3 regions of the Spiribacter curvatus genome follow, and region 3 is predicted to be linked to each of the others. Evidence: predicted binding sites of a transcription regulator. Region 3 holds the regulator's gene; each other region holds the start of a gene.
The links. Region 3 encodes sigma-54, which starts transcription at its own class of promoters, with help from an activator protein. Its sites were predicted from a motif close to TGGCANGNTNCNTGCTT; they were not measured.

Region 1 (10,441 bases), 390 kb from region 3:
GACCGCGATCCACAGCGCACCCGCCGCACCCCGGTCATCCGCCCCGTCCGGCAGTGCCGGTGCCGCAAGGGGACGGCGCCAGGCCACCAGGGCAATCCAGACTATATAGGCCGCTCCGAGCAACAGCCCGGGGATGAGGGCGCCGACAAACAGGTCACCGACGTTGACGCCCATCTGATCACCCAGGATGATCAGCACGATCGACGGCGGAATGATCTGACCCAGCGTGCCACTCGCGGCAATGGTCCCGGTCGCGAGCCGTTGGTCATAGCCGTACTTGAGCATCACCGGCAGCGCCAGCACGCCCATGGTCACCACTGAGGCACCGACCACACCGGTGGCGGCGGCGAGCAGCATACCGACCAGTACCACCGAGATGGCCAGGCCACCGCGCAGCCGGCCGAAAAGTCGCCCCATGGTCTGCAGCAGATCCTCAGCGAGGCCGGATCGCTCCAGCATACTGCCCATAAAAATGAAAAACGGCACGGCCACCAGGGTGTAGTTATCCATCACCGAGCCATAGACCCGCTGCGGCAGGATATTCAATCGCGCGACTCGGAACAGCGGCTCCCAGGGCAGGCTGATGCCCAGACCCGGCAACCAGTCGCTACCGATCAGCGTGAATAGCAGTCCCGTCCCGGCGAGTGCGAACGCCACCGGATAGCCGGTCAGCAATAGCATGAGGAGGACGGGGAACATCGCCAGGGGCAACAGCTCTATCAGCATCATGACCCGTGCTCACGTAGCGTCGCAGCCGCCTTGATGGCCTGGCTGACCCCCTGCAGCAGCAGCAGCGTAAAGCCGATCAGGAGCACCGTTTTGATCGGGTAGAGCGGAAGCCCACCGGGATTGGGACTGACCTCAAGGCGTGACCAGGCCAGAGCGACGTAGTCGATGCCATACGCGATCATGACCCCACAGAACGGAACGAGGGCCAGTAGCGTACCGAGCAGGTCCACCCAGGCGCGTAATCGGCGACTGAACCGAGTCTGCAGGATGTCGACCCGGATATGCCCATCGTGGCGCAGCAGATAGGCACTGCCGAGCAGGAAGATGATCGCAAAGGCCTGGATCTGGCCTTCCAGCAGAGCGTTGGATGAGAGCTGCATTCCCAGTCGGGCACCGAGGTAACGTCCAACGACATTAATCACTCCAAGCGCGATCAGCAGCAGCGCCACGCCCCGCAGGACGATGCCGACCCGATCGTTCAGGGCGTCGATGGCCCGAGACAAACGCAGCAATACTCGCATCAGGCTGCGAAGTATGGCGAAGCGCTATTGCGCCGACAAGCGCGGATCACCACGCCTGTTCCATCACTTCCACCAGTCGTTCTGCAGGCAGCACCACGGGATTGCCCTGCATCGACGAGGACCGCGCCGCCGCCTCAGCGATGACCGGCAGTTCCGCCGGATCCAGGCCCGCATCACCCAACCCGGGCAGACCCTGCGCCCGCGCCCAGACCGCCAGATGATCGATCGCGCTGTGGACCTCGCAGCCAAGTGCCTTGGCGATCCAGTGCTCGACCTCCCCGATCCGGTCGGCCGTTCGCCCGTCGGTCGCCGCTCGATTCGCCCGCAACACGGCCGGCAGTAACGCCCCGGCAATCGCGCCATGGGGCATGTCGGTCATTCCCCCGAGCGGTCCGGCCAGGCCATGCACGGCGCCTAGTTTCGCATTGGCAAGGGCCAGTCCGCCGGATAGGCTCACCCACGCCATGGTATCGCGCGCGGCGGAATCCTCCTGCGCCATGAGCGTGCGCAACGCATCAATCCCGAGCGGGATGGCATCGCGACACAGGGCATCGGTGAAGCGATTGGCGCGGCAACTGATGAACGGTTCGATCACCTGCGTGATGGCATCCAGACCGCTCGGGAGTGTGACCGCTGCGGGGGTGTGGTCGGTGAGCGCGGGATCAACGATCGCCACAGCGGGCAAAAGTCGGGGGTCGCGCAGCGAAACCTTGCGGCGCGCGCTGGGGACGTCAATAACGGCGTTGCGGGTCGCCTCGGTGCCGGTACCGGCCGTGGTCGGCAGTGCGATAAAGGGCAGCAACGCGGCATCCAATGCGGCCCCCTTCCCCACCACTTCCAGGTAGTCCACTGCCTCGCCGGTGGCGGGGATCAGTCCCGCGACAGCCTTGGCGGTGTCGATGACCGAGCCCCCACCCAGGCCGACCACGACATCCACACCGCTGCGACGTCCGGTGGCGACCGCCGCCTCGATGAGCGCGACATCCGGCTCGTGCGGGCAGGCAAAGGTGATCGGCGGACAACCGGCGGCAGTCAGCGCGTCGACGAGCCATTGCGATCGTCGAGGGTTCGCACCATGAATAAGCAATGGTCGTTGACCCCTGGTACCCACCGTCTCCGCGCCACTGGCGGCGGCGTCGCGGCCGAAGCGGATATGGCGGGGCAGATGCAGATCGAAGGCCAGCTCCATGGGCGCTCTCGCAAAAGAAATGAGCGTATATGCTCGCAGGCCGTCGAGGCAGCGTCCACGCCGCTGCAACGCGCCTTATCGGTGCAGTGGCTGATAGCCTTGTCCAGGATGGTGCATCCATGACATAAAGGTGATCGGCACACCCGGCTGAGGGTGCCTGAGGAGGAGAAACGGCACGCTTGGCATGGACTTTGCGTCCTTAATGAGTGCCGTACTGGCTTTGCACACCCTCGTTGAAAAGAGAGGAAAGCAGGAATGAAAAAGACAATCATGACCATGGGGCTCGCAGCCACCGGGCTACTGGCCTTCGCAGGCTCAGCGCAGGCTGCCACGCTGGAGGAAGTCCGTGATGCGGGCGAAATGCGCTGCGGCGTCAGCAATGGGCTTCCCGGGTTCTCGCAACCCGACAGCAGCGGTAACTGGAGCGGTATTGACGTCGACACCTGTCGCGCCGTCGCCGCGGCAGTCCTTGGTGATGCCGATGCGGTGGAATTCATCCCACTCACGGCCGCCGAGCGATTCACCGCGTTGCAGTCGGGCGAGATCGACATGCTGTCGCGCAACACCACCTGGACCACCACCCGCGACGCATCGCTGGGGCTCAACTTTACCGGGACGAACTACTACGACGGCCAGGGCTTTCTGATCAAGACGGCGCTCGGCGTCGACAGTGCCTATGACCTCGATGGCGCAGCCGTGTGTACCCAGGCCGGCACCACGACCGAGCTCAACCTGGCCGACTTCTTCCGGGCCAATGACATGGAATACGACGCGATCGTCTTCGATACGTCCGAGGCCAGTGCGCAGGGCTTCGACAATAACCGCTGTGACGTCCTCACCTCGGACACCTCGCAGCTGGCGGCCCTGAAAACGCAGCTGTCCGATCCGGAATCCGCGGAGATCCTGCCCGAGATCATTTCCAAGGAGCCGCTGGGCCCAGTCGTCCGTCAGGGCGATGACGAGTGGTTCAACGTGGTCAAGTGGGTCCTGTTCGGTCAGATCAATGCCGAGGAGTACGGCATTACCGCGGATAACGTCGACGAGATGATGGACTCCGACAATCCCAGCGTTCAGCGCATCCTCGGCGAGTCCAGCAACATGGGCGAAATCCTCGGCCTTGATGACGACTTCATGGTCGAAGTCATCACGCAGGTGGGCAACTACGGCGAGATGTTTGAGCGTAACGTCGGACCGGATACGCCGCTCGGCCTCAACCGGGGCAACAACGAGCTTTGGACGGAGGGCGGCATCCTCTACGCACCCCCATTCCGGTAATTGCACCGGTTCGCATGAACGATACCGGGGATCGATCATCGATCCCCGGTATCTCCCAGACTACCGAATAACGGGAACAGGCCGGCATCAATGAGCAGTGATCAGGGGCCGCTTAGGCCGGGAAACCCCAAGCCCTGGAACGACCCGCGGGTCCGCTCCCTGGTATTCCAGATCATCGCGATGGCCGCCGTCGCCTGGGTCGGCTATACGCTCTTCCAGAACACAATCACCAACATGGAAAGCCGGGGTATCAAGACGGGTTTCGGGTTCCTCAACGAAACCGCGGGCTTCGGCATCATCATGAGTCTCATCGAATACAACGAGACCATGACCTACAGCCGCACCTTTCTGGTGGGACTGACGAACACGCTCCTGGTGTCCGGACTGGGCATCCTCTTCGCGACGATTGTCGGCTTTATTGTCGGTATCGCGCGGCTCTCGACCAACTGGCTGGTCGCCAAACTGGCGCTCGCCTACATTGAAATCTTCCGTAACGTACCGCTGCTGCTGCAGATTTTCTTCTGGTACTTCGCTGTGCTTGGCAACCTGCCCGGACCACGGCAGGCGACCGAGGTCGCTGGAGTCGCTTTTCTGAGCAACCGCGGCATTATTATTCCCAAGCCCGTCTTTGAATCCGGTGCGGGCTGGATGGGCATGACGCTTGTGATCGCGCTGATCGTGTCCACAACGCTCGTCATCTGGGCACGACGCCGCCAGGCCGCCACGGGTCGGATTTTCCCCGCTTTCCCGGTCTCATTGGCGCTGATTCTGGGGCTGCCGACGCTGGTCTACTTCCTCACCGGTCAGCCCATCGGGTGGGATATCCCCACATTTGGTACGTTCCGGTTTACCGGCGGCATCACAGCGATCCCGGAGCTGGGCGCCCTGCTCGTCGCACTCACGATCTATACCGCCACATTCATCGCGGAGATCGTACGCTCGGGCATTACCTCTGTGAGCAGCGGACAGACCGAGGCGGCGCTGGCGCTGGGTCTGCCACCACGGCGTGTGCTGCGACTGGTGGTTGTTCCCCAGGCGCTGCGCGTCATCATTCCACCGCTGACCAGCCAGTATCTCAACCTGACCAAAAACTCGTCGCTGGCGGTCGCGATCGGCTATCCCGATCTCGTGAACGTATTCATGGGCACCTCGCTCAACCAGACCGGCCAGGCCGTGGAGATCGTCGCGATGACGATGGCGGTCTATCTGACGATCAGTCTCAGCATCTCGCTGCTGATGAATATCTATAATCGCGCGGTCGCGCTCGAGGAGCGGTAGAGACATGGCCACCCATCAGCCACTCCCCAGCCAGTCAGCACCGGTGGTCCAGCGCGGCATTGTCCGTTGGTTACGCGAGAATCTGTTCTCCAGCTGGCTTAATAGCATCGTGACGCTCGTGGTGGGCTACTACCTGCTGACAACCCTGGTGCCCCTGATCGACTGGGCATTCTTCAGCGCGGTGTTCACCGGCGCGGGGGTCGAGGCCTGCAATCCCAACAGTGCCTGCTGGATCTTCATCCAGGAGCGTTTCGGCTTTTTCATGTATGGCTTCTATCCGGAGGCATTGCGCTGGCGGCCCACACTGGCCTTCGTGCTCTTTGCCCTCGCCGTTGTGCCCCCCTTTCTCCCACTGCCCTCGCGAGTGGGTCGCTGGGCCGGCATCTTTGGCATCACCGGCCTGCCGGTCGCGGGCTACATCCTCATATCCGGCGGTCTGTTCGGGCTGGAATCAGTGAATACGTCCCAGTGGGGCGGGCTGATGCTGACCCTGATCCTCGCCTACGTCGGCATCATCGCGGCGCTGCCGATCGGTGTCGCACTGGCGCTCGGCCGACGCTCAGAGATGCCCATCATCCGTGGCATCTGCGTGGTCTTCATCGAGTTCTGGCGGGCTGTACCACTGATCACCATTCTGTTCATGGCATCGGTGATGCTCCCACTCTTCCTCCCCGACGGCGTGAGCTTCGACAAGCTCCTGCGCGCGCTCGTCGGCATCACCTTATTCCAGGCCGCCTATATGGCCGAGGTGGTCCGTGGCGGGTTACAGGCAATCCCGCGGGGACAGTATGAAGCGGCAGAAGCACTGGGGTTGGGCTACTGGCGCCGGATGCGGCTGATCATCCTGCCGCAGGCACTGAAAATCGTGGTCCCGGGCATCGCCAACACGGTCATATCGCTTTTCAAAGACACGACGCTGGTTCTGATCATCGGGCTCTTCGATCTGCTGGGCGCGGTGAAATCCACGCTCAGTGATCCGGCATGGAACAATGTCATGGCGGAGGGCTATCTGTTCGTCGCCTTCTGTTTCTGGGTCTTCTGCTTTGGCATGTCCCGTTACAGCCATCGCATTGAGAAACAGCTCGATACCGATCACCGCCAGTAAACAAAAGGATGCAAGGCATGGCAGACGATGGCGCGACACTCGAGGCCGATGTGATCGGGGCGCCGGTCGCCTCGGCGGCAAGCGATGAGAACATCATCCAGGTCACCGATCTGAACAAGTGGTTCGGCGAGTTCCACGTCCTCAACGCGGTCAATCTCAATGTCCAGAAGGGGGAGCGGATCGTGGTCTGCGGGCCGTCGGGATCAGGCAAATCGACGCTGATCCGCTGCCTCAATCACCTCGAGGCCCACCAGCGCGGCGAGATCGTCATTGATGGGGTCGAGCTCAATGAGGACGTCAAGAAAATCGAGGCCATCCGCTGCGAGGTCGGCATGGTCTTCCAGCAGTTCAATCTCTTTCCCCACCTCAGTGTGCTCGAAAACTGCCTGCTTGCGCCCATCTGGGTCCGCAAGACCCCGCGCTCCGAAGCGATCGACATGGCCATGCACTATCTCGAGCGCGTCCGCATTCCAGAGCAGGCCGACAAGTATCCGGGGCAGCTATCCGGCGGCCAGCAGCAGCGGGTCGCTATCGCCCGTGCGCTGTGCATGCAGCCCAAGATCATGCTGTTCGACGAACCGACCTCGGCACTCGACCCGGAGATGATCAAGGAAGTGCTCGATGTCATGATCGAGCTCGCTGGCAGTGGTATGACGATGATCTGCGTCACTCACGAGATGGGCTTCGCGAAGACGGTTGCCGATCGGGTCATCTTCATGGATGGTGGCCAGATCGTTGAGGCGGCCCCACCCCGCCAGTTCTTCACGAATCCAGAACAGCCGCGCACGCGCGAATTTCTCGAGCAGATTCTCCAGCACTGAGGAAACGGGTTATTGCATGAAGCGGGCTCTGATCATTGACCCGGATGGAAGTGAGCAGCGCCGCATCAGCCATATCCTGTACACGCTGTGGCCGCAGATTGATCTGGTCTCCACATCAGGCATCAAGGCGGCGTATCGGCACTTCGGTCGCTCGATGCCGGGACTGCTGATCACAGACTTCTACCTGCCCGATGGCTCGGGCCTGGAGCTGATCGAGCAGATGCGCATGCTCTACCCCGATTCCCCCCGGGTGCTTCTGACCCGTCACGACGATGACCCTCACCTCCTGGCGGCACTGCGACAGGGCGTGAGCGGTTACATTCTCAAGGATCAGGGGAGTGAGGGGGTCGCTGCGCTGATTGCGGCCATTGGCAAGGGTGAGCCTGGACTGTCACCGGAAATCACGCGGCGGATGATGCAGCAGTTCGAACACCCTCTCGTCGACCCTGAGGGCGGTCACCCGTCAATGCCGTCCAGTGCCGGGTCGGCAGGCCTGACCCAACGCGAGATCGAAGTCCTCTCTCTCCTCTCCCAGGGCTGGGATCGGCATCGGGTGGGCGACGCCCTGGTGATTCGTCCCTCGACCGTCGCCGGACACATCAAGTCGATCTATCTCAAACTGAATGTGTCCACCCGCGCCGAGGCAGCACTCGCAGCGGTCAAGCTCGGCCTCGTCGATCTCGAACCCTGATCCGATTATCCGCTGGCGGCGATGAGGGCCGGATCGGCGGCGAGATCAGCGAGCGTGATCCCACCCAGGAAGGCCTCGATCTGATCGGAGAGTTCGGCCCACAGATCGTGGGTGATACAGCGATTGCCCTCGGCGCAGTTCTCGTCACCGCCGCAGGCCGTGGTGTCCACGCGCTGCTCCACAGCAAGGATAACGGCCGCGATGCTGATGCGATCGGCCGCCATTGCCAGCTGGTAGCCGCCGCCGGGCCCCCGTACCCCATGGACCAACCCGTGCCGACGCAGCTGAGCGAAAAGCTGCTCGAGATACGACAGCGACAGGTCCTGGCGCTGGGAGATATCGGCGAGTGTCACCGGCCCATTCCCCTGGTGCAGGGCCAGATCCATGATGGTGGTGACCGCGTAGCGCCCCTTCGTGGACAGACGCATCAGCCGTGCCCCTCAGACCGACCAGCGACGTGCCGCTGGCCGCAGGATGACCGCATCCCCCTCGGTCGTGGGAAACCCATGCCCCTCGCCCAGACAATACAGCAGCCAGCGATTGAGGAAGCGATTGGCCGCCCAGCGCCACGCCAGCACTCCCCGCGCCGAAACCTCGGCGTCGGTCTTCATCACCTCAGCCACCCGGGCGTCGTGATAGATGCGGACTTGCAGATCGGGCAACGACTCGTCGCCCTCCGCCCGGGGAAAGCGGTGGGTCAGCATCAGCGTGGTCGTATATGGGCAGCGCTCGATCACTTCGAGGTGCAGATCAGGCCCGCGGTCAACACTCGAGACCTGCGCATCGCGCCGGCCGTCGAGCTGAGGGACGAGTCGGCGCAGATAGATATAGTTGCTTTCGTAGAGCTCCATCAGCGCCGCGAAACTGCCGTGTGGCGGCCGTTCCGCAACGATATTGCCGGTCTGCATCATCATGCGCGAATCGTAGCACAGGCACTGACCGGGCGACGCCCCCGACTGGCAATGCGACCGCGAATTTAATACAGTCGCCGCGGTAATTGGCGGGACTGAATGATCATGGCGGCGATCTCCTCGATGGACATGGTCGTTGTGTTCGAAAAAGGCAGTTTCTCTTGGTGAAAGAGCCCCTCGGCGCGGACGGTCTCATACTGGCACTGGCGCAGCGATGCGTAGCGGGTGTTGGCGCGCCGCTCGGCCCGGATCTGGGCCAGTCGCTCGGGCCGGATCGTGAGCGCATACACCCGCTGGCGATACGGCCGCAGCACCTCCGGCAACCGACCACTCAACAGGTCATCATCGGTCAGCGGGTAGTTGGCGGCATAGATCCCGTACTGCAGCGCCATGTAGATACAGGTCGGCGTCTTGCCGCAGCGCGACACACCCACCAGAATCACGTCTGCCTGTTCATAATGGCGCACAGCCGCGCCATCGTCAGCGGAGAGGGCGTAGTTCATGGCATCAATGCGTAGCTTGTACGCCCCGGGGTCAGCAATGCCATGGCTGCGGCCGATGGTATGGCTCGACTCCATACCCAGTTCACTTTCCAGCGGTCCGATGAAGGTGTCAAAGAAGTCCAGCACGACGGCGTTTACCCGGCGCAGGCGATTACGCAGACCCGCGTCGATGATCGTGCTGAACACAATCGGCCGCGACTGGTTGCGTCGCCCCGCCGCCTCGATCCGCTCGATCGCGGCATCAACCGCCTCGGGGCTGTCGGTGAACGGCATGCTGACCGGTGAGCAGTCGAGCGCAAATTGGGTCAACAGACTCTGGCCGAGCGTCTCGGCGGTGATGCCGGTGCGATCGGAGATAAAGAAAACGCTACGCGGGTCAGACATGGCAGGACTCAGCTTGATGGACCACAATCGGCGGTCAGTGTACCGGTGTGGAAAAAACTTTTAACGGGAGAGCGGTAGTGAGCGAATACGTAGTCTGGTTCGAGTCGCTGGGCATGAATGATGTCGAGCGCGTTGGCGGCAAGAATGCCTCCCTCGGGGAGATGATCAGCAATCTATCCGATGCCGGCGTGCAGGTACCGGGCGGATTCGCGACGACCGCACAGGCTTACTGGGATTTCCTTGACGAGAGCGGCCTGAGACCGCGGATTGAGGCCGCCCTCGAGGGGCTTGATATCGACGATGTCCAGGAACTCGCCCGGGTGGGCGCGAGGATCCGTGAGATGATTATCGAGACGCCCTTCCCCGCCCCGCTGCATGATGCAATCACCACCGCGTGGCATCAGCTCGTCGAACGGGCACGAAAAACCGATCTATCGGTGGCGGTACGCTCCTCAGCGACGGCCGAGGACCTGCCAGACGCCTCCTTTGCCGGGCAGCAGGAGACCTTCCTCAATGTCCGCGGTCTTGATGATGTGATGCGCACCATCCGCGACGTCTTCGCCTCATTGTTCAACGATCGGGCGATTTCCTACCGCGTCCACCACAACTTCGCGCATGCCAAGGTGGCACTGTCCGCTGGCATCCAGGAGATGGCGCGCACCGATATCGGCGCCTCGGGAGTGATGTTCACCATGGACACCGAGTCGGGTTTCCGCGATGTGGTGTTCGTGACCGCCTCCAACGGCCTGGGCGAGACGGTTGTTCAGGGGTCGGTCAACCCGGACGAATTCTACGTCCATAAGGCCACCCTCGCCGCCGGTCGCCCGGCGGTCCTGCGGCGGATGCTGGGCGAAAAGGCCATCAAGATGGTCTATGACGATGACCCCAGCAGCGATGAAACCGTGCAGATCATCGAGAACCCCGAAGCCGACCGGATGCGATTCTGTCTGACCGATGAGGAGGTGGAGTCCCTCGGCCGGCAGGCCATGACCATCGAGGCCCATTATGGCCGCCCGATGGATATTGAGTGGGGC
Region 2 (10,441 bases), 600 kb from region 3:
GCCCTTCGAGGAAGCACTGTCACAGGAGATCCATCGGTTACAGCGCTATGGTGCACCCGTGGCCCTGATCATGTTCGATATCGACCACTTTAAGGCGGTCAACGACACCTACGGTCATGACGCCGGCGATCGAACCCTGGCGGAACTGGCCAAGGGGATAAGCGATCAGCTACGCGCCGGAGACCTGCTGGCCCGCTGGGGTGGCGAGGAATTCATGATCCTCCTCCCCGAAACGGACGCAGCAGGTGCGCGCCAGGTGGCAGATAGTCTCCGGCGCCAGGTCGCGGAACATGCCTTCTCCGCAGTGGGAGGCTTGACTATCAGTCTGGGCGTGGCCCAGTGCCGTAGTCATGAGACGCTCGAGGACGTTACCCAGCGGGTGGACGAGGCGCTATATGCTGCCAAGCGATGTGGGCGCGACCGAGTGATGGGCGACGGCGAGGCACGGTCTCGCTGAGGCTAGAAGCCCCACTGGGTATTTCGGGTGCCCTTATTTTGGACAAAAAAAAGCCGACGATGTCGCCGGCCAAGAGGAGGAGAGTCGGTTCAGGGAACTCGCCCTGACAACGATTCTTATCCTAGTCGCTGGATGGCTCCGCCGGAAGAGCCCCATCGGATGACCACTTGTGACGCCGGCGCACAAATGCTCGGGAACTGCTTAACGACTGGACTGTCAGCAACCTGATTCAAAGCCCGCCATCAGCGATGCCGTATTGGCGGTCAGGCTTTCATAGTGATAACCGCCCTCCTGGATGGCAACGGTGGGTAACCCAAGCCCGGCGACGCGTTCGCCCAGCGTCTGGATGTCACTCGACTGCACCCCGATTTTCGCCTGTGGATCCTCGTGGTAGATGTCGAAGCCGTTGGAGAACACCAGAGCGTCCGGCGCAAACAGCCGGATCGCGGTCAATGCCTCGTCGAGCCGCCCGAAGAAGGCCGTGGCATCCGAGCCGTGGGGCAGGGGTAGATTGATGTTGTAGCCATAGCCGTCACCATCGCCGCGTTCATCCTCGAAGCCTGTGACCACCGGATAGAAGTTGGTGGGATCGCCATGGATAGAGATATAGAGGACGTCCGCGCGGTCGTAGAAGATCTCCTGAATGCCCTGTCCGTGATGGACGTCGGTATCCAGAACGGCGACTCGCGGGAAGTGGCCGCGTAAAGCCTCGGCCGCGATGGCCGCATTGTTGAGATAGCAGAACCCGCCGGCCGCGTCGACGCGCGCATGATGACCCGGTGGACGGCAGAGTGCGAACGCCATGGCCTCGCCGGCGATCACGTCGCTGGCAGCGCAGAGTGCGCCCTGAGCCGACCAATATGCCGCCTCCCAGGTATGTTCGCCCACCGGGCAACTGCCGTCCGCGAGATAACGCGCCGCCTCGGCCAGAATACCCCGGAGTGGATTGGGTGAGCGCACGAACACGTTTGACAGAACCTCGTCACCCCAATCCTCGGGCATGCCGGTCCAGCGCCGATGACAGGACTCAAGGAAGCGAAGATAACCGAGATCGTGGACGCGGTTGATCGGCTGGATGCCATGATCATTCACCGTCTCGATCGACGCCCCGGCACCCTCGAGGCCAGCGAGGATATGCCCGGTCCGCTCCGGGATCTCCTGCGGCGCACGCATCTGGCCGCGGGTGAAGTAGGTTTTCGGGTGATGGCGATCCTGACGGTGATCGAAATAGGCTTTCACGGCGGCTGCTCCTACCTTTCGGTTGCTGTATCAGTCATACAGCGAGGATAGCAGTGTGGTACGGGAGCCGGTAATGCTCGGTGGAGCGCTCGAGGGATGGTGCGCCCGGCAGGACTCGAACCTGCGACCTTCGGCTTCGGAGGCCGACGCTCTATCCAGCTGAGCTACAGGCGCAATAGTGACATTGTAGCGTCCGCGGCCGCTTCGGCATAGCCCCGGTTTGCCGTGTCGGGCAATGCCGCTATACTTTGTCGTAGCCCTGAAGATTGAGGATTACCAAGTGAGCGCCGAGCAGGATAGTGCCTTCATCCGTAATTTCGCCCTGGTCATTGCCACGCTGCTGGGCGTTACGGTTCTGCTCATTGTGATCGCGAACTCGTTGTTCGGTGATGACGACCCTGCCCGTGAGGCATTGGCGCAGGAGCGCGCCACAGAGAACATGTCGCCTTCGTTCGCGGTCAGGCTCAGCGGCGAGCCCGCACCAGCCATTGCCTCGGCCGAGGAGTCCGAAGAGTCGGGCGGCGTTACAGAAGTGCGCAGTGGCGAACAGGTGACGCAGGCGGTGTGCATCGCCTGTCATCAGGGCGATTTCCTCAATGCACCGGCCGTCGGCGATGCCGGCGCCTGGGGTGATCGGGTCAGCAAGGGGTGGGAAACCCTGATCGGCAATGTGGCCAATGGCTACGGCAACATGCCAGCTCAGGGCGGGGCAGCCTCCGAGGAGGAAATCCGCGCCGCGATTGAATGGATGGTGGAATCCGAGACCGGGCTGGAAGTCCCCGAGTCCTGATTCCGGCCATCGATCTGGCCAGCCGCCATTACGAGTTGGAGACAGCCACCGCCTCGCCGCCAAGGAGGATGTGCTCGGCGTGCTCCAGCGCCTCGGGCGTTCCGTAGACCACCAGTACGTCACCCTCACGCAGAATGGTGTTGGGTGATGGTTGTGGGCCACGGATCCCGCCGCGGCGCACCGCATTGACCGTTACCCCGATCGATTCAGGGTGGAGATCGCTCAGTTGACGGCCAACCGCACTTGCATTGCCGCTGAGCGTAATGGCGTGGAGCTGCTCGCGGAAACGTCCGACCTTTTCCAGATCCACGCGCTCGGCGCCGTGGAAATACCCCTTCAGCAGCCGATAGCGGTCGCCCCGCACATCCCGGACACGCCGGAAGACCCTTGCCAGGGGGACCTCCAGTAGCGCCAGGACATGTGAAGAAAGCATCAGGCTCGCCTCCAGGATTTCCGGCACCACGACGGTGGCCCCAGCCTTTTCGAAACGGTCGATCCATCGATCATCGCGCGTCCGCACGATGATCGGGATATCCGGCCGCTCCGAGCGGGTGTGCTCAAGCACCTTGAGGCTGCTAGCCGGGTTGTCGAAGCTCAGCACGATCATCCGTGCCCGGCCGAGTCCGGCCGCATGGAGGATCTCGCGCCGCTCCGAGTCGCCGTAGCTGACCGGATCGCCGGCGTTACGCGCCTCCTCTACCCGTTTTGGATCGAGGTCCAGGGCGACGAACGGGAGTCCCTCCTGATCGAGGAAGCGGCCGATGTTCTGACCGGTCCGCCCATAGCCACACAGGATGACGTGATTGGACAGAGGTTCCGCGACCCGTGAGACCTCCGAGTCCATTTCGGATGGATCTGCATCGTTGGCGGCAGGCCGCAGCACCGCCTGTACCAGCCGGTCGTTGTAACGGATCAGCAACGGTGCCGCGACCATGCTGATAACGATGGCGGCCAGCACCAGCTGGCTCATGGCCGATGTCATCAGACCGGCACTGATCGCCAGGGCAATCAGCGCGAAACCGAACTCACCACCGTTGGCGAGGATCAGGGCTGTTCGGCCTGAATCCAGAGGCCCATCGACGCTGCGGGCAATGGCATAGACCAGTAGGAGCTTCACGGCCATCATGCCGAGCCCGATCAACAGCACCCAGTGTATGCCACTCATGAGGACCGGGACGTTGATCACCATGCCAACGGTGATGAAGAAAAACCCCAGCAGCACATCACGGAATGGCCGGATATCGGCGTCAATCTGATAGCGGTATTCGGTCTCGCCCAGCATGATGCCGGCGAGGAAGGCGCCAAGGGCGAGGGACAGGCCGGCCAGGTGGGTCACCCAAGCTGCCGCGACGGCGATCAGCAGGACCGTCAGGGTGAAAAGCTCGTTGGAGCGCGCCCGGGCGACTTCGTGGAAGATCGGCCGCAGCGCCTTGCGCCCGATCCAGACCATCGCTCCGAATACCGCAACGCCCTTGACCAGTGAGAGCCCCATCTCGACGGGCAGGGAATGATCACTGTTGCCGGCGAGAATCGGGATCGCGATCAGCAGCGGGACAACGGCCAGATCCTGGAACAGCAGCACGCCAATGGCTCGCCGGCCATGCCGGGTGTGGATCTCGACCTGCTCGGTCAACTGCTTGGTCACGATCGCGGTGGAGGACAGGGCCAGGGCACCGCCCAGCACCAGCGCGATTTCCGGTGAACCGGTCATCCACCAGGCGATCCCGCCGAACAGCACCAGGCAAACCAGTACCTGGCTGGCACCCAGTACGCCCACGGCCCAGCGCATGGCATGCAGCTGGGGGAACGAGAACTCCAGACCAATCGTGAACAGCAGAAAGACCACGCCGAACTCGGCGATCAGATGTGTGCTCTCGGTCTCCGGGACGAGGCCCAGCGCCGATGGACCGAGCGCTATGCCCACCGCCAGATAGGCGATGATCGGTGGCAGCGACAGGCGTCGGAAAAGTGCGACGGCCGCCACCGAGGTCGCCAATAGCAGGATGATGCTTTGCAGGCCGTCCATGCGTTCTGATTGATTCCCGGGCTAGCGATAGCGATTGAGGGTCAGACCGGCGAGATCGATCGCCGGCGTCCGTCCATCGATCATATCAGCAACGACCCGGCCGGCGCCGGCTGCGAATGTCCAGCCCAGGTGGCCGGCGCCGGTATTCAGATAAAGCCCGCTGACACCGCTCTCGCCGAGGATCGGGGGACCGTCGATGGTCATCGGCCGCAGACAGGCCCATTGCTCAGCGGCGCTGGCATCGATCTGAGCCGTCAGGGCCGGGAAGTTCGCCAGTCCCTGTTCAAGGACGGTGCGTACACGCTGTGGTCGGATGGTCCTGTCATAACCGGTGAACTCCGCCGTACCCGCGATGCGCAGTTGGTCACCCAGGCGCGTGATAACGATCTTGCGGCCATCATCGATGATTGGCATCGCCGGTGCTGCCTCGATGCCTCCCACCGGCAGCGTCGCGGAGTAGCCTTTGACCGGTCGGATCGGCAGACGGACGCCGACCTGACGGGCCAGACGCGGTGCCTCCGCGCCCGTCGCCAGTACGAAGGCATCGGCGTCGATGGTGCCGTGATCGGTCTCGATGGTCTGCAACCGACCTGCCTCGACCCGAAGATCTCGAACGGACTCTCCCAGCCGGAGCGTCAGCCCCCTTTCGACAGCCGCCTCGCCGAGGCGCTGGCAGAAAATCCGGGCATCGCCACTGGCATCGTCCGGATAGAAAAAACCGCCTGCGAGATCGCCCTCAATGTCGGCGAGCGCAGGCTCATAGTCGCTGACGGCGGCCGGTGACAGTGCCTCGTGACGTACTCCGGCATCCGCCATCAAGGCGCTGCTGGTGTGCGCGGTCTGCATTTCCGCCTCGCTGCGGAAAATCTTCAGGATACCGGCATGTTGCTGGGTGTAGTCGATCGCCACGCGGTCTTCAAGCTCGCGCATGAGTCTGAGGCTATACACCGCGAGGCGCGCATTCACCGCTGTGTTGCGGGCATGGTGGTGCGCCCGGCTGTAACGCAGAAAGCCCACGCCCCAGCCAACGAGGCTGGGGATTGCCGTGGGCCGTAACAGCAGCGGAGAGTTCTCGCGGCCGATCCAGCGCAGCAATTGGCCGAGTGCCTGGGGGGTATTCCAGGGTTCGGTATGGCTGGCGTGGAGCATAGCGCCATTGGCGTGGCTGGCTTCCGAGGCAAGTTCAGGCGCACGGTCCACCAGCGTGACGGAATGACCGCTGTCGAGCAGATACCAGGCGGTCGTTATGCCCACCAGGCCGCCGCCAATCACGGTGATATGCACAGAACCTCCTTCAACGCATCGCCACCAGTCTAACCTGCTGCAGGGCGGAACGGTCTCCGCGGGGGGTCAGATCGGACCCGCTCCCGATAAGACAACGCCTCGGCGACATGGTGTTCCCGGATCGCCGTGGTGCCCTCCAGATCGGCGATGGTCCGGGCAATCCGCCAGCATCGATGCCATCCGCGCGCGGACATCGCGAAACGCTCTGTCGCCTGTTTCATCAGGGCCTGGCCAGCCGGGTCCAGACCGGCATCGCGACGCATGACGTTGACCGGGAGATGGGTAGCGGCGAGACCGTCACGATCGATCTGTCGGGCGCGTGCGGCCTCGACCCGGGCCGCTACCGTGACCGTTGGCTCGCCCTCTCGGGCCTGGTCGAGTTCGGTGGCGGTCAGCCGTGGGACGTTGATCTGCAGGTCGATGCGATCGAGGAGTGGTCCGCTGATGCGGTTGCCGTACTGGCGGATCTGGCCGGGTGTGCAGCGGCAATCGTGGTCGGACTCGCCGTGATGGCCGCAGGGGCAGGGGTTCATGGCCGCAACGAGCTGGAAACGCGCAGGAAAGCGGATCTGGGCCCTGGCGCGGGAGATACTGATCTCCGCGGTCTCCAGCGGTTCTCGCAGGGCCTCCAGCGCCTCGCGCGGGAACTCGGGGAGCTCATCGAGGAACAGGACGCCGTGGTGGGCCAGTGATATCTCGCCGGGCCGCGGACGGGCGCCGCCGCCTGTCAGTGCCCGAGGCGAGGCGCTGTGATGTGGGCTTCGGAACGGCCGCTGACGCCAGTCGCGGGGATCGAACTGCCCCTTGGCAATGGAGTGCAGTGATGCTGATTCCATGGCCTCGGTATCGTTCATCGCCGGCAGCAGCCCCGGCAATCGGGCGGCCATCAGGCTCTTGCCGCTGCCCGGTGGTCCCGATAACAGCAGACTGTGCCCACCGGCTGCCGCGATTTCCAGGGCGCGCCGGGCGTGGGACTGACCGATGACATCACTCAGATCGAGTGGCTGAGGCGGATTGACAGGCGTATCCGGTTGGGCCGCCGGCAGGAAGGAGGTAGCGGTGAGATGGCGGCACACGTCGAGCAGATGATCGGCACCATATACCTCACCGCCGGCCAGTGCCGCCTCGGCGCCATTGGCGTTCGCGACGACCAGCGATTCCCCCGCCGCCGCGCAGCGCAACGCCACCGGCAGCGTGCCGTTGACCGGTCGGAGACTGCCGGACAGGGCGAGTTCGGCGCAGACCACGGTATTGTCGAGCCGCTCACGGGGCAGTTGGCCGGATGCCACGAGTATGCCCAGTGCGATCGCCAGATCGAAGCGGGCACCGTCCTTGGGCAGATCGGCGGGGGCGAGGCTGACGGTGATGCGCCGGCGGGGAAACTCGAAACCGCTGGTGGTCAGCGCCCCACGGACGCGGTCCCGCGCCTCGCGCACGGCCGTGTTGGGTAGCCCGACAATGGATAGCGAGGGTAGGCCACCACCGAGATGGACTTCGACATCCACGCGCGGTGCGTCAATCCCGACGGCGGCGCGGGCCTGAATGAGTGCCAGTGACATGGCAACGCACCTCCCTGTGCGAAGCGAATGGTCGGAGGCGGCAGGGTTACTCGCTGGCGTCGTCCGGCGCTGACTGATCGGCCATCGGTGCATTGCCTTCGAGCGCTGCGACCCGCGCTTCCATGGCCTCAAGCCGCTCGCGGGTGCGGGCCAGTACTTTGGCCTGGGCATCGAACTCCTCGCGGGTGACCAGCTCCATGCGATTGAAGGTGCTCTGCAGCGCTACGCGGGCATTTTTTTCGACTTCCGCCTGAAAGTCCCTCAGCCCGCTGGGCAGGTTCTCGGAGAAACGCTTCGCCATTTCATCGAACTGTTTCGGATCGAGCATTATTCGGCCTCCGTTGTCTTTGCGATCAGTCTAAGCCGTTGACGGGGAATTCCCAATCCACCCGGCGCGTTGATTTTGGTGCAACTGACGAACGGTGATTGCACTTATTCGGTGCAATGAACCGTGAGCGAGCATTTGATCCCCGCCAGGCACTGGTGATCGCCCGTTGGCATGGTCCCTGCATATACCCAGATGCATTTATATCGTTCATGGGTGCCGGTCTTGTCCGGTCCCGATAGGGGAGTTCAGGCATGAAGCTGATCACTGCGATTATCAAGCCTTTCAAACTCGACGATGTCCGGGAGTCACTCTCGGAGATCGGCGTACAGGGCATCACCGTTACCGAGGTCAAGGGATTCGGCCGTCAGAAAGGCCATACCGAGCTCTATCGCGGCGCCGAGTATGTCGTCGATTTCCTGCCCAAGATGAAAGTCGAGGTCGCGCTTGGCGATGACCTCGTCGAGCGGGCGACGGAGGCCATCAGCAAGGCGGCCAATACCGGGAAAATCGGCGACGGCAAGATCTTTGTCGCGGCGATCGAACAGGCGGTACGCATCCGCACTGGCGAAACCGACAAAGACGCACTCTAAGGCATCACTGGGAGTCTGAAATATGTCTGCAGAATTCAACGAACTGGCCTATGCGCTGGATACCTTCTACTTCCTGATCTCGGGCGCACTGGTGATGTGGATGGCCGCTGGCTTCACTATGCTTGAGTCGGGCCTGGTGCGCTCGAAAAACACCACCGAGATCCTCACCAAGAACGTCGCGCTCTACTCCATCGCCTGCATCATGTACATGCTGATGGGCTACAACATCATGTATGGCAGCGGCATGAGCTCGCTGATTCCGTCCTTCGGCGGGATTCTGGGGGCCGCTGACAATGCGGCGGCCGATGTGGCCGCCGGCAGCGATGCCTACTACTCGAACGTGTCGGACTTCTTCTTCCAGGTCGTGTTCGTGGCAACGGCGATGTCGATCATCTCCGGCGCGGTGGCCGAGCGGATGAAGCTCTGGGCCTTTCTGCTGTTCACCGTGATCCTGACCGGCGTGATCTATCCCATCCAGGGTTTCTGGAGCTGGGGCGGTGGATTCCTTGCCGATATCGGTTACTCGGACTACGCGGGCTCCGGCATCGTCCACATGTTCGGCGCGGCTGCAGCCCTCGCGGCGGTGATGGTGCTGGGTCCGCGCAAGGGCAAGTTCGGCCCGAACGGCGAGGTCAAGCCAATCCCTGGCGCCAACATGCCGCTCGCCACGCTGGGTGTCTTCATCCTTTGGTTCGGCTGGTTCGGCTTTAACGGTGGCTCGGAACTCAAGGTGTCCGATGTGGGCTCCGCCAACGCAGTGGCACTGGTGTTCGCCAATACAAACCTGTCCGCCGCTGGCGGTGCCGTGGCCGCGCTGGTCACTGCCCGGCTGATGTTCGGCAAGGCCGATCTCACCATGGCATTGAACGGAGGCCTTGCGGGGCTGGTGGCCATCACGGCCGGGCCGAATGTCCCGAGCCTGCTCGCGGCCGCGCTGATCGGAGTCGTGGGCGGTGTGCTGGTGGTCTTCTCGATCGTCGGGCTCGACAAGCTCAAGCTTGATGATCCGGTCGGTGCCATCTCGGCTCACGGGACGGCCGGTATCTGGGGCCTCCTTGTGGTCCCGCTCTGGTCCGAAGGCGCCAGCTTCGGTGCACAGCTCATCGGTATCGCCACGATCTTCGTCTGGACCTTTGGCGTCAGCTATATCCTCTGGAGCATCCTCAAGGCGGTCGTCGGAATCCGCGTGACCGAGGAAGAGGAAGAGACCGGCCTGGATATCGTCGAATGCGGTGTCGAGGCTTACCCGGAATTCAACTACTCGCGCTGATGCGGATCGGTTGAATCCACGCTCAACGGGCGCCTTCGGGCGCCCGTTTTTTGTGTGGGGTCGCAGAATGCCCTGCTAGACTGCAGGGCCTGACGCTGTCTGATCCATCAAAGGAGAGAATCATGAAAGTGGGTGTTGCCGGACTCGGTGTTATGGGCCGTGGAATGGCCCGGAACCTGTCAGCCGCGGGTCTGCTGGCCGGCGTCTGGAATCGGACGCGGGCCAATGGTGAGGCGCTGGCCGAAGAGCTGCAGGTGCCGCTGACCGAGGATGCAGCGGCGCTCGCGCGACTGTGTGATGTCGTGATCACCTGTGTGAGTGCCGATCAGGATGTCCGTGAGGTCGTCGGTGCACTGGCCGATGGCGTCAGCAAGGGCGATGTGGTGATCGATACCTCAACCATTGGCGTGGATACGGCGGAGGCCGCTGCCGAGACGCTGCGGGCGCGCGGCGCGGAGTTCCTCGATGCGCCGGTCACCGGCGGCCCCGAGGGCGCCGACACCGGCACACTGCAGATCATGGTCGGTGGCGATCCCGACGTGCTTGAGCGTATCCGTCCGGCGCTGCAGGCGATCGGCAGTGGTGCGACGCATTTCGGGCCAGTGGGCTATGGTCAGCGCGCCAAGGCCGTCAATCAGGTCATGGTAGCGGGCCTGGTGCAGGCGATCAGCGAGTCGTTGTCATTCGCCGAGGCGAGTGGTCTGGATACTGAGCGTCTGCTCCCGGTCCTTACCGGCGGCGCGGCGGGCAGCCGCCTGCTCGAGCGCCGCGGCAGCCGGATACTGGCGGGGGACTTCGAGCCCGGGTTCCGCGTCTCTCTGCATCACAAGGACCTGAACCTGTGCCGCGACCTGCTGCAGAAGCTGGACGTCAGCCTCCCCCTGGTGGAGATGACGAT
Region 3 (10,441 bases):
AAAACGGAAGCATGATGGTGTTCGCCGGGAACGCCAATCCGACGCTCGCTCGATCCGTGGCATCGCATCTCAAGACCCGGCTCGGCGACGCCGTGGTGACCAGCTTCAGCGACGGCGAGGTGCAGGTCGAGATCAACGAGCATGTCCGCGGTCATGACGTGTTCATCATCCAGCCGACCTGCGCGCCGACGAACGATAACCTCATGGAATTGATGGTCATCGCTGACGCACTCCGGCGCTCGTCGGCGGCGCGCATCACGGCCGTGGTCCCTTACTACGGCTATGCGCGACAGGATCGCCGGCAGCGCTCGCAGCGGGTGCCGATCACCGCCAAGCTCGCGGCCGACATGATCACCACCGCCGGTATCAATCGGGTGATCACGGTCGACCTGCATGCCGACCAGATCCAGGGCTTTTTCAATATCCCGGTCGACAATGTCTACGCCTCGCCGGTCCTGCTCGGTGATATCTGGCGCCAGACCCACGAAGACAAGATCGTCGTCTCGCCCGACGTCGGCGGCGTGCTGCGTGCCCGGGCAGTGGCGCGGCGGCTCGACAACGCCGATCTGGCGATCATCGACAAGCGCCGACCGCGCGCCAACGAGCTCGAGGTCATGAACATCATCGGTGATGTCGAGGACAAGACCTGCATCATCGTCGACGACATCATCGATACCGCCGGTACGCTCTGCCAGGCGGCCTCGGCGCTCAAGGAGCGGGGGGCCGGCAAAGTGGTCGCCTACATCACCCACCCGGTGCTCTCCGGGCCGGCGATCGAGCGCATCGAGAACAGTCATCTGGATGAATTGGTGGTCACTGACAGTATTCCGCTGTCCGCGGCCGCTGACGCCAGCGATAGGGTTCGCCAGCTGTCGCTGGCGGAAATGCTCGCCGAGACCATGCGGCGGGTGAACAACGATGAATCGGTCAGCGAGCTTTTCGTCGACTGATTGCCCCAATTGCCCCTGGTCGCGGGGGCCACGATGGAGAAAATGAATGAGTGTTGAACTGAAACTGGATGCCGCCGTACGCGACGACCAGGGCAAGGGTGCGAGCCGCCGCCTGCGTCGTGCAAAGCGGGTGCCGGGCATCCTCTACGGTGCGGACAAGAAACCCGTCTCGCTGTCCTTTGACGAGGAGCAGATCCTGCGTCTGCTGCGTGAGGAAGCCTTCTTCTCCCAGATCCTTGATGTGAAGGTCAAGGGCAAGCGGACCGAGAAGGCCATTCTCAAGGACCTCCAGCGTCATCCCTTCAAGCCGCTGGTCACACACCTCGACCTGCTGCGGGTCAAGGCCGGTGAGAAGATGCGCCAGCAGGTGCCGATCCATCTGCTCCATCAGGATGAAGCGGTCGGCGTGAAGCAGGGCAACGGCGTTGTCCACCATGATCTCATCGAGATCGACGTCGAATGCCTGCCGGACGATCTGCCCACCGCGATCGAGCTGGACATCATCAAGCTCAACGTCGGCGATTCGATCCATCTCTCCCAGGTCGAAGCGCCAGCCGGTGTCAGCTTCCCGGGTCTGGATGTTGAGAACGACCACGACCCGATCCTCGTCAGCATTCATACGCCGCGCAAGGCGGTCGAGGAAGGTGACGAGGACGAGGGCGCTGATGAAGGTACCGATGGTGGCGAGTCGGACGATACCGAGTCCTGAGGCCCGGGTGGGTCTTCAGAGCCAGGCGGGATGAGTGCCACGCCGATGCGCCTGATCGTGGGGCTCGGTAACCCTGGCTCGAAATACGCGGGGACCCGGCATAACGCCGGGTTCTGGCTTGTAGAGCGGGCGGCCGACCGGCTCGGGGTCAACCTGCGCAGTGAGCGCAAGTTCCAGGGTGCCCTCGGGCGCTACCGTGAGTCCGGTGCGGATCTGCATCTGCTCTGCCCGGATACGTACATGAATCACAGCGGCCGCGCGGTGGCGGCCCTGACGCGGTTCCACCGCATTGCGCCCGAGGCGGTGCTGGTGGCCCATGACGAGATCGATCTACCGCCCGGCGTCGTGCGGCTCAAGCGCGGCGGCGGTCACGGTGGGCACAATGGGCTGCGCGATATCATCAGCGCCCTCGGCAGCCGTGAGTTCGCCCGGCTCAGGATCGGCGTGGGGCATCCGGGCAACAGCGACCAGGTGATTCCCTACGTCCTCCACGCGCCAGGGCGGGACGAGCGCTCGGCCATCGACGCCGCGATCGACGCCGCGGCGACCCAGGTGCCCGATCTGGCTGTCGGCCATTGGGACTCGGCGCAACAACAGTTACATACGCGAGGCTAGAGGCGTTCATGGGTTTTAAATGCGGCATCGTAGGCCTGCCCAATGTGGGCAAGTCAACGTTATTCAATGCCCTGACACAGAACGGCATCCCGGCAGAGAATTACCCGTTCTGCACGATCGATCCGAACGTCGGTATCGTTCCAGTGCCCGATCCGCGGCTGGACCAGCTGGCTGCGCTCGTGCAGCCGAAGAGCGTCGTCCCCACGACCATGGAGTTCGTCGACATCGCCGGGCTCGTCGCCGGTGCGTCACGGGGCGAAGGACTGGGCAATCAGTTTCTCGCCAACATCCGCGAGACCGACGCGATCGCGCATGTCGTGCGCTGCTTCGAGAGCGAGGACGTCCACCATGTCGAGGGACGCGTGGACCCGGTTGCCGACATCGAAACCATTAACACCGAGCTGTTGCTGGCGGATATGGAGACCGTGGACAAGGCGCTCGATCGGTATGGTCGACGGGCGAAGTCCGGTGACAAGGCGGCGATCGCCATCCGCGACGCCCTTCAGGTCATGGCGGCCGGGCTTGATGCCGGGCAGCCGATCCGGGCGCAGGAACTGGATGACAGTGGCCGGGAGGTGCTGCGGGAACTGCACCTGCTGACCGCGAAGCCGATTCTCTATGTCGCCAACGTCAACGAAGAGGGGCTCAGCGGTAATCAGGCCCTGACGGACCTCGAGCAGCTTGCGGCGCGGGAGAACGCCCGGGTCGTGCCAGTGTGCGCTGCGATTGAGGCGGAGCTCTCACAGCTTGACGCCGAGGAGCGCAGCGAGATGCTGGCCGCGTATGATCTGGAAGAGCCGGGACTCAACCGGGTGATCCGGGCGGGGTACTCGCTCCTTGCCCTGCAGACGTTCTTTACGGCGGGTCCCAAGGAAGTGCGGGCCTGGACGGTGCCGGCGGGCGCAACGGCTCCGGAGGCGGCAAGCCGCATCCATAGCGATATCCAGCGTGGCTTTATCCGCGCCGAAGTCATCGCGGTGGATGAGTATCTACAGGCCGGTAGCGAACAGGCTGCCAAGGAAGCGGGGCGGATGCGGCTCGAGGGCAAGGAATACATCATGCGCGAGGGCGACGTCTGCCATTTCCGGTTCAATGTGTGACGGCGGGGTTTGACACATACCGCCGCGCACTGGATACTTTCGCCTCCTCGATCAGGCTACGTAGCTCAGCTGGTTAGAGCACATCACTCATAATGATGGGGTCGGTGGTTCGAATCCACCCGTAGCCACCAGTCTCTACAACAGAAACAGCGTCGCCAGACCGAGGAACGCGGTGAACCCGACAATGTCGGTGACCGTGGTCAGGATGACGCCACCGGCCAGTGCCGGATCAATCCCGAAGCGCTTGAGTATCAGTGGTACCAGTACGCCGGACGCGGCCGCGGTCCCCAGGTTGATGGTCATCGCAGCGGCGATGATGACACCGATGGTGGGTCGGCCGAACCAGACCAGGGCCACGCCCGCGAGTACCGCGGCCCATAGCAGCCCGTTGAGCAGACCGATCCCCAGTTCCTTGAGGAGTAGCGCTCGGGTGTTACGGGTAGCGATCTGGCCGAGCGCCAGGGCCCGGATCACCAGTGCCAGCGTCTGTGTGCCGGCAATACCGCCCATGCTGGCCACCACCGGCATCAGCACCGCCAACGCCACCACCTCCTGGATGGTCGCCTCGAAAAGGCCGATGACATAGGCGGCGAGCAGCGCGGTCACCAGGTTCAGACCCAGCCACCCGGCGCGCCGCCGTGTGCTCGACCAGACCGGCGCGAACAGGTCTTCCTCCTCGCCCAGACCCGCCATGCTGAGGATGGACTGCTCGGCCTCGTCCCGGATCACGTCCACGACGTCATCGATGGTGATCCGTCCGATCAGCCGGCCCCGGCTGTCGAGCACCGGCGCGGATATCAGATCCCGATCCTCAAACATGCGCGCGACGTCACGATCCGACATCTCGGCAGGAATCACCACGGCCTCGGTGATCAGCAGGTCCTCGACGCGGCCGGCCGGATCACGGGTCAGCAGATCGCTCACCCGGAGGACCCCGAGGAAGTGGTCAAACCGACTCACCACAAACAGATGATCGGTGAGCTCGGGCATCTCGCCACGCATGCGCAGGTAGCGGAACACCACGTCCAGGCTCACGTCGGGCCGGACCGTCACCGTGTCGGTATTCATCAGCCCGCCGGCACTGTCCTCAGGGTAGGCGAGGACGGCCTCAAGGCGCTGACGGTTCTGGTTGTCCAGCGAGTGCAGGATCTCTCCGGTCAGGGTCCGGGGCAGGTCCTGCATGAAATCGGCAAGATCGTCCATATCCATGCCGGAGGTGGCGGCGAGGAGTTCACGCTCATCCATCTCCCGGATCAGGCCGCCACGCACCTCGTCATTGACCTGGAGGAGGACCTCGCCATCGATTTCCTCATCCACCAGCTCCCAGAGGACCTTGCGCTGGGCGGGGGGGAATGACTCCAGTAGATTGGCGATTTCCGAGGGGTGGAGCGCATTGAGCATGCGCTTGGCTTCCGGCAGCGTGCCATCCTGCAGGTGGTCGGTGACCGTCTCGGCAATCCGGCCCTGTTTCTGCTCACGCTCTTCGATCATGGGGTGGTCCTGTCTCCGGTCAGTCGGCTTCACCGAAGCCATCGGCGACCAGCGCCTGAATGCTCTCCAGCGCCTGCTCGGCATCGGCTCCCTCGATAACCAGCTCGAGATCGCTGCCCTGGCCGGCGGCCAGCATCATCAGCCCCATGATGCTCTTGCCGTTGGCTGAGTGCCCCCCGAAATGCACCGTGACTTCGGCCTCGTATTCCCCCGCCGCCGTGGCGAATCGGGCGGCCGCCCGTGCGTGGAGGCCGAGTCGGTTGACGATCCGCAATGGGCACCGGTAGCGCGACTCATCCGACCCCATGGTTCGCCTCGTGATGGCCGATCGCTGGCGGTGTGGCCTGAAGGATACCATCGCGGGCCGCTGACAGGGCTGTTTCCGCGAGGGCGGCGACGGACTGTTCCGGATAGTTGAGTACCCGCAGCAGCATGGGCAGATTGACGCCGGTGATCACCGGATAGCCACGGCCGCGACCGACCGCGACAGCGATATTGGCGGGCGTGGCGCCGAACGCATCGGTGAGGAGCACGATGCCGTCGCCGGCATCGATGTCATCGGCGAGTGACTCGATCCGGCCGCGCGTCGCCTCGGGCGTCTCACCCTCGCCGGGGCTGATGCTGGCGACCGCCAGCGGCAGCGGCTGGAGGATGCCCGCTGCGGTCTCACGCAGCGCGTCGCCAACCCCGGGGTGGGTGATGAGCAGCAGGCCAACGGTCATGGCAGCTCTCGGTGCCGGACCGTTACGCTGATCGCCTGATCGCGCAGATGGGTGGCCAGCGCCTCGATCAGATAGACCGAGCGGTGCTGGCCACCGGTGCAACCGATGCCGACGGTCAGATAGCTGCGGTTTTCCGCCTCGAACACCGGTAGCCAGTCATCCATGAAAGAACGGATCTGCTTGAGGTAACGGGATACCAGTGGGCTGTCGGTGAGGAAATCCGAAACGGCGGCATCGCGTCCCGTCAGGGCACGGAGATCGGGCTGCCAGTGCGGGTTGGGGAGGCAGCGGCTGTCAAAGACGAAGTCGGCGTCGGTGGGCGAGCCGTGCTTGTAGCCGAACGACTCGAGCTGCACCGACAGGTGATTGCCCGACTCCGCCAGTCGGGTACGGATGATGCGGCGTAACTCATGGAGCGTGGTGCGTGAGGTGTCCACCGTCAGATCAGCGCGCTCATTGAGCGGCATCAGCCGCTGCCGCTCGCCACGGATCGCCTCGTTGAGTGGCATGTCGGGTCCGCTGAGCGGATGGCGTCGCCGGGTCTCGGAAAAGCGCTTGAGCAGGGTGTCGTCATCCGCATCGAGGAACACGATTTCGGTGCTGATCCCCTGATCGGCGAGGGCGTCGAGAATGCCCGGGAAGCGACCCAGCGACAGCGGCCGGTTGCGCGCATCGATGCCCACGGCGTAGTCCGTGTCATCGCCGCTCTCGGCGATATGCCGACCGAAGGCGTCCAGCAGATCGACGGGGAGATTGTCGATACAGTAAAAGCCCGAGTCCTCGAGCGTTGCCAGCGCGACACTCTTGCCCGAGCCGGACAGTCCGCTGACGATGATCAGTCGCATGTCCCCACCTCCAGCACCTGTATAAGTTCCGCCACCGGCCGATCCGGCGAAAGGGCGATCTGCGGGATCCGAATGCCGGCGATCACGACCGACTGCCAGTCGGTCTGTGAGGTCGCCGGACGCCGCTCCCGGGTCAGCTCGACCGCCCAGTCAATGGACGCACTGGTGGCGGTCGCCTCCGGACCGAAGCGGCGGGTGACATCAAACAGTCCCGGTCCGCGCAGGCACAGCAGACCCGGCGTGCCGGCAGGCGATCGGCCGGTCAGCTGTCCCGCCGCGATCGTCACATCCACTGCATCATCGGCGATCAGCTGATGCCCATCGCGGAGCAGCATCAGCACGGTATCGCTTTTGCCCATGCCGGCTGCGCCCCGCAGCAGAATCCCGCGACCGTTGACACTCACTAACGTGCCGGGGATCTGCGTCATCCAGCGGTGTTCCCGTCATCCTTGCCCGTGATGATGGCATAGAGCTCGGCATCGCTGTTGCAGTTCCGTAACTGGTCGCAGAGTCGTTCGTCCCTGAACAGTTCGGCCAGGCGCGCGAGGATGCGCAGATGCTCGTCATTGCTGTGCTCCGGCACCAGCAGGGCGAGGAGAAGATCCACGGGCTGGCGGTCGGCGGCGTCAAAACTGATGGGTGTCGACAGCCTGATCAGCGCCGCGCGCGGCGATTCGATATCAGGACTGCGGGTATGGGGCAGGGCGACACCATGGCCAAGGCCGGTGCTGCCGAGGCGCTCACGAACCGTGAGCCCCTCGAAGATATTGCGTGTCGCATCGCTGCCTGCCGGGATATCGGCCATGAGCTGCTCGCTCAGGCGCTCCAGCGCACGTTTTTTACTGGTGACGGTGACGCCGCAGCGCGTGCGCTCCGCCGAGAGCAATCGAGTCAGCTGCATGGCAGTCAGGGTTCCAGGTTGTCGCCGACGCGTCCCTGCTCGCGGTGATGGTCGCTGCGCTTTTCCTTGTGCTTGACGACCTGCCGGTCCAGCTTGTCGACCAGCAGGTCGATGGCGGCATACATTTCATCGGCCGTGGACTCGGCAAACAGCCGGGCACCGCTGACCACCATGGTCGCCTCGGCTTTCCGGGTCTTCTTTTCCACGGTCAGGATCGTGTGGACATCGACGACATGATCGAAGTGGCGCTCGAGGCGCTCGAACTTCTCCTCGACGTAGTCGCGGAGGGCGTCGGTGATGTCGACATGATGGCCGGTGACGTCGATTTTCATGGTTTCCCCTTTTATTGTCTTCTCAGCCCAGACGTTTGCGTTCGGTGGATGAGGCAATGCCCATGACTTCCCGGTATTTGGCGACGGTGCGGCGTGCGACGTGAATCCCCTCGTCGCGGAGCATCTCGGTGAGTCGTGAGTCGCTGAGCGGACGAGCGGGCTTTTCAGCCGCGATCTGGCGCCGGATTCTGGCGCGGATGGCGGTCGCCGAGCACTCACCCCCATCGGCGGTCGGGACATGGCTCGAGAAAAACTGCTTGAATTCGAGCGTGCCCTGGGGGGTGAGAATGTACTTGCGGGAGGTGATCCGTGAGACCGTGGACTCGTGCATATCGATCGCCTCGGCGACATCGCGCAGCACCAGCGGCTGCATGGACTCTTCACCATACTCCAGAAAGCCCTGCTGGCGCTCGACGATGCACTCAGCCACCCGCTGCAGGGTCTCACCCCGGGACTGCAGGCTTTTGATCAGCCAGCGCGCCTCCTGCAGGTGCTCGCGCAGAAGGCTGTTATCGCGACTGCCATCGCCACGCCGGATCAGGCTGGCATAGTAATCATTGACGCGGATCCGGGGGGACGCCTCCGGATTGATCTCCACCTGCCAGCGGCCATTGACGCGCCGGACCCGGCAGTCGGGGACGACGTACTCGGTCCGGGTCTCGCCGAATCGTGAGCCGGGGTGCGGATCGAGCTGGCGGATAAGCCGCAGGGCCTCATCCAGCGTCGCCTGATCGACACCGAGTCGATCCCGCAGGACCGACTGCTGAGCGCTACCGAAGAGCTTCCAGTCGGCGTCGATGGCCCGCCGTGCCACCGCCCGGCCGGGCGTTCCGCTCGGCATGGCATCGATCTGGATGCGCAGCGCCTGACGGGCATCGCTCGCCGCGACGCCGATGGGATCCATGTGCTGGAGGATCGTCAGCACCGCATTGACGTCATCCTCGTCGATATCCCCGTCACCTCCGAGCGTCTCGAGCAGATCAGCCAGGGGCTCGGTCAGATGACCCCGTTCGTCGAGAGCATCGATCAATGCGGCGGCGATGCGCCGGTCCCGCTCACCGAGGCTGGAGAGATCGACCTGCCACTGGAGATGATCCTGTAGCGAGCCGGACGGGGCTGCATGACGGTCGAGGGAGTCATCACCGCTGCCGGGCTCATCCCAGTGGTCGGCGACCGTGATGCCTTCGCCGAACTGGGTCGCATCGGTGGCGCTCGACCCCAGTACCGCTTCCGATGGGTCGACCGCTGGCTCGCCGGGCGCTTCGGACTGCTCGTCGGCGGCCGCTGTGTCGGTGTCATCATCCGGCTCGAGCATGACGTTCGACTCGAGCGCTTCGCGGATCTCCAGGCTCAGCTCGGCGGCCGGCAGCTGCAGCAGCCGGATCGCCTGCTGTAGCTGTGGTGTCATGGTCAGCTGCTGACTGGCCCGAAGTTCAAGCGATTGCTTCATTGTTTCCCGCGCCCTCTTTGATGGCACCAGACTAACGCCGGGCGTGAACCCCTCGCCAGTCTCAGAGCTGGAAGTCCTCGCCGAGGTAGACGGCACGCACCTCGGCATTGTCGAGAATCGTCGCGGGTGTCCCATCGGCGATCACCCGGCCGGCATTGAGGATGCTGGCCCGATCGACGAGCGCCAATGTCTCGCGGACATTATGATCGGTGATCAGAACGCCGATGCCACGATCGGCGAGGTGGCGGACGATGCCCTTGATGTCACCGACGGAAATGGGATCGACACCCGCGAATGGTTCGTCGAGGAGAATGAATCGTGGATCGGCGGCGAGTGCCCGGGCAATCTCCACGCGCCGGCGCTCTCCACCCGAGAGGCTGATGCCGGACTGCTCGCGCAGATGCCCAATGCTGAACTCCTCCATCAGGGCATCGGCCTGCTCGAAGCGGCGGGTCCGTGAGAGATCATCGCGGGTCTCCAGCACGGCGAGCAGGTTATCGACCACCGACAGGCGCCGGAACACGGATGCCTCCTGGGGCAGATAGCCGATTCCCCGTCGCGCCCGGGTGTGCATGGGCAGTCCAGTGATGGTCTCGCCGTCGAGCCATATATCGCCGCCATCGGCGCGGATCAGGCCGACGATCATGTAAAAGCTTGTGGTCTTGCCGGCGCCGTTGGGGCCGAGCAGCCCCACGATCTCGCCGCTCTCCAGCCCGAGAGACACCCCATCGACGACCGCATGGCCGCGATAGGCCTTATACAGACCGTTTGCCTCGAGTCGATTCCGTGTCATCCGATTCAATCCGTTGCCGGCGTCACAGTGACATTGACGCGCTCGGCATCGTCATCACCGCTCTCTGCCACCGTTCGGCCGGCCTGGGGGTAGTGAGTGATGACCCGCCCGGTAACTGTATTGTCGCCCTGCCACAGCCGTCCGCCCTGGCGCAGGATCAGCCGCTCGGGGCCGATGGCAAAATACTCCATGCGGGGTGCCTCGGCATGCCGGGTAGCCGCATCGGCCAGTGTCTCCCGGTAAGTGGCCGGGGCACCGTCGACGGTGACACGCTCCAGCCGGCCGTCATCGTCGGCGTAGACATGCATGACATCGCCCTCGATGCGCAGCCTTCCCCGGGTCAGCACCACCTCGCCGCGGTAGACGCTGATGCCCCGTGCATCATCCACCTCCGCGCTGTCGGCGATGAGTTCAACCGGTGGCGCGCTGGCGTCATTGGTGCCGTCCTGGCCGTGTGCCACTGGCAATCCGATCAGGAGGCACAGAATGGCGCCGGTCAGGCGGTATTCAGGATGAAGCCGCATCATGTCGTC

Region 1: the regulator sigma-54 is predicted to act here: its motif matches at 2,620-2,636, upstream of SPICUR_RS05885 (amino acid ABC transporter substrate-binding protein).
Region 2: the regulator sigma-54 is predicted to act here: its motif matches at 7,851-7,867, upstream of glnK (P-II family nitrogen regulator).

The regions. Positions count from the first base shown of each region.
Region 1 is NC_022664.1:1,189,399-1,199,839, forward strand. Features, by position in the region: gene SPICUR_RS05870 (TRAP transporter large permease) at 1-726, opposite strand, end outside; gene SPICUR_RS05875 (TRAP transporter small permease subunit) at 726-1,250, opposite strand; gene SPICUR_RS05880 (iron-containing alcohol dehydrogenase) at 1,297-2,439, opposite strand; gene SPICUR_RS05885 (amino acid ABC transporter substrate-binding protein) at 2,695-3,714, shown strand; gene SPICUR_RS05890 (amino acid ABC transporter permease) at 3,805-4,992, shown strand; gene SPICUR_RS05895 (amino acid ABC transporter permease) at 4,997-6,097, shown strand; gene SPICUR_RS05900 (amino acid ABC transporter ATP-binding protein) at 6,115-6,918, shown strand; gene SPICUR_RS09915 (response regulator) at 6,935-7,609, shown strand; gene SPICUR_RS05910 (Rrf2 family transcriptional regulator) at 7,615-8,037, opposite strand; gene SPICUR_RS05915 (DUF1249 domain-containing protein) at 8,050-8,523, opposite strand; gene ppsR (posphoenolpyruvate synthetase regulatory kinase/phosphorylase PpsR) at 8,586-9,407, opposite strand; gene ppsA (phosphoenolpyruvate synthase) at 9,485-10,441, shown strand, end outside.
Region 2 is NC_022664.1:251,737-262,177, forward strand. Features, by position in the region: gene SPICUR_RS01235 (diguanylate cyclase) at 1-457, shown strand, start outside; gene SPICUR_RS01240 (histone deacetylase family protein) at 674-1,696, opposite strand; tRNA gene SPICUR_RS01245 (tRNA-Arg) at 1,794-1,870, opposite strand; gene SPICUR_RS01250 (c-type cytochrome) at 1,977-2,486, shown strand; gene SPICUR_RS01255 (monovalent cation:proton antiporter family protein) at 2,515-4,512, opposite strand; gene SPICUR_RS01260 (D-amino acid dehydrogenase) at 4,534-5,796, opposite strand; gene SPICUR_RS01265 (YifB family Mg chelatase-like AAA ATPase) at 5,826-7,355, opposite strand; gene ubiK (ubiquinone biosynthesis accessory factor UbiK) at 7,402-7,683, opposite strand; gene glnK (P-II family nitrogen regulator) at 7,935-8,273, shown strand; gene SPICUR_RS01280 (ammonium transporter) at 8,296-9,543, shown strand; gene SPICUR_RS01285 (NAD(P)-dependent oxidoreductase) at 9,666-10,441, shown strand, end outside.
Region 3 is NC_022664.1:1,576,413-1,586,853, reverse strand. Features, by position in the region: gene SPICUR_RS07775 (ribose-phosphate diphosphokinase) at 1-950, shown strand, start outside; gene SPICUR_RS07770 (50S ribosomal protein L25/general stress protein Ctc) at 997-1,659, shown strand; gene pth (aminoacyl-tRNA hydrolase) at 1,690-2,274, shown strand; gene ychF (redox-regulated ATPase YchF) at 2,283-3,374, shown strand; tRNA gene SPICUR_RS07755 (tRNA-Met) at 3,429-3,505, shown strand; gene mgtE (magnesium transporter) at 3,510-4,865, opposite strand; gene SPICUR_RS07745 (HPr family phosphocarrier protein) at 4,885-5,172, opposite strand; gene SPICUR_RS07740 (PTS sugar transporter subunit IIA) at 5,159-5,587, opposite strand; gene rapZ (RNase adapter RapZ) at 5,584-6,432, opposite strand; gene SPICUR_RS07730 (HPr kinase/phosphorylase) at 6,423-6,860, opposite strand; gene SPICUR_RS07725 (PTS sugar transporter subunit IIA) at 6,857-7,333, opposite strand; gene hpf (ribosome hibernation-promoting factor, HPF/YfiA family) at 7,339-7,665, opposite strand; gene SPICUR_RS07715 (RNA polymerase factor sigma-54) at 7,688-9,115, opposite strand; gene lptB (LPS export ABC transporter ATP-binding protein) at 9,177-9,908, opposite strand; gene lptA (lipopolysaccharide transport periplasmic protein LptA) at 9,914-10,435, opposite strand; gene lptC (LPS export ABC transporter periplasmic protein LptC) at 10,416-10,441, opposite strand, start outside.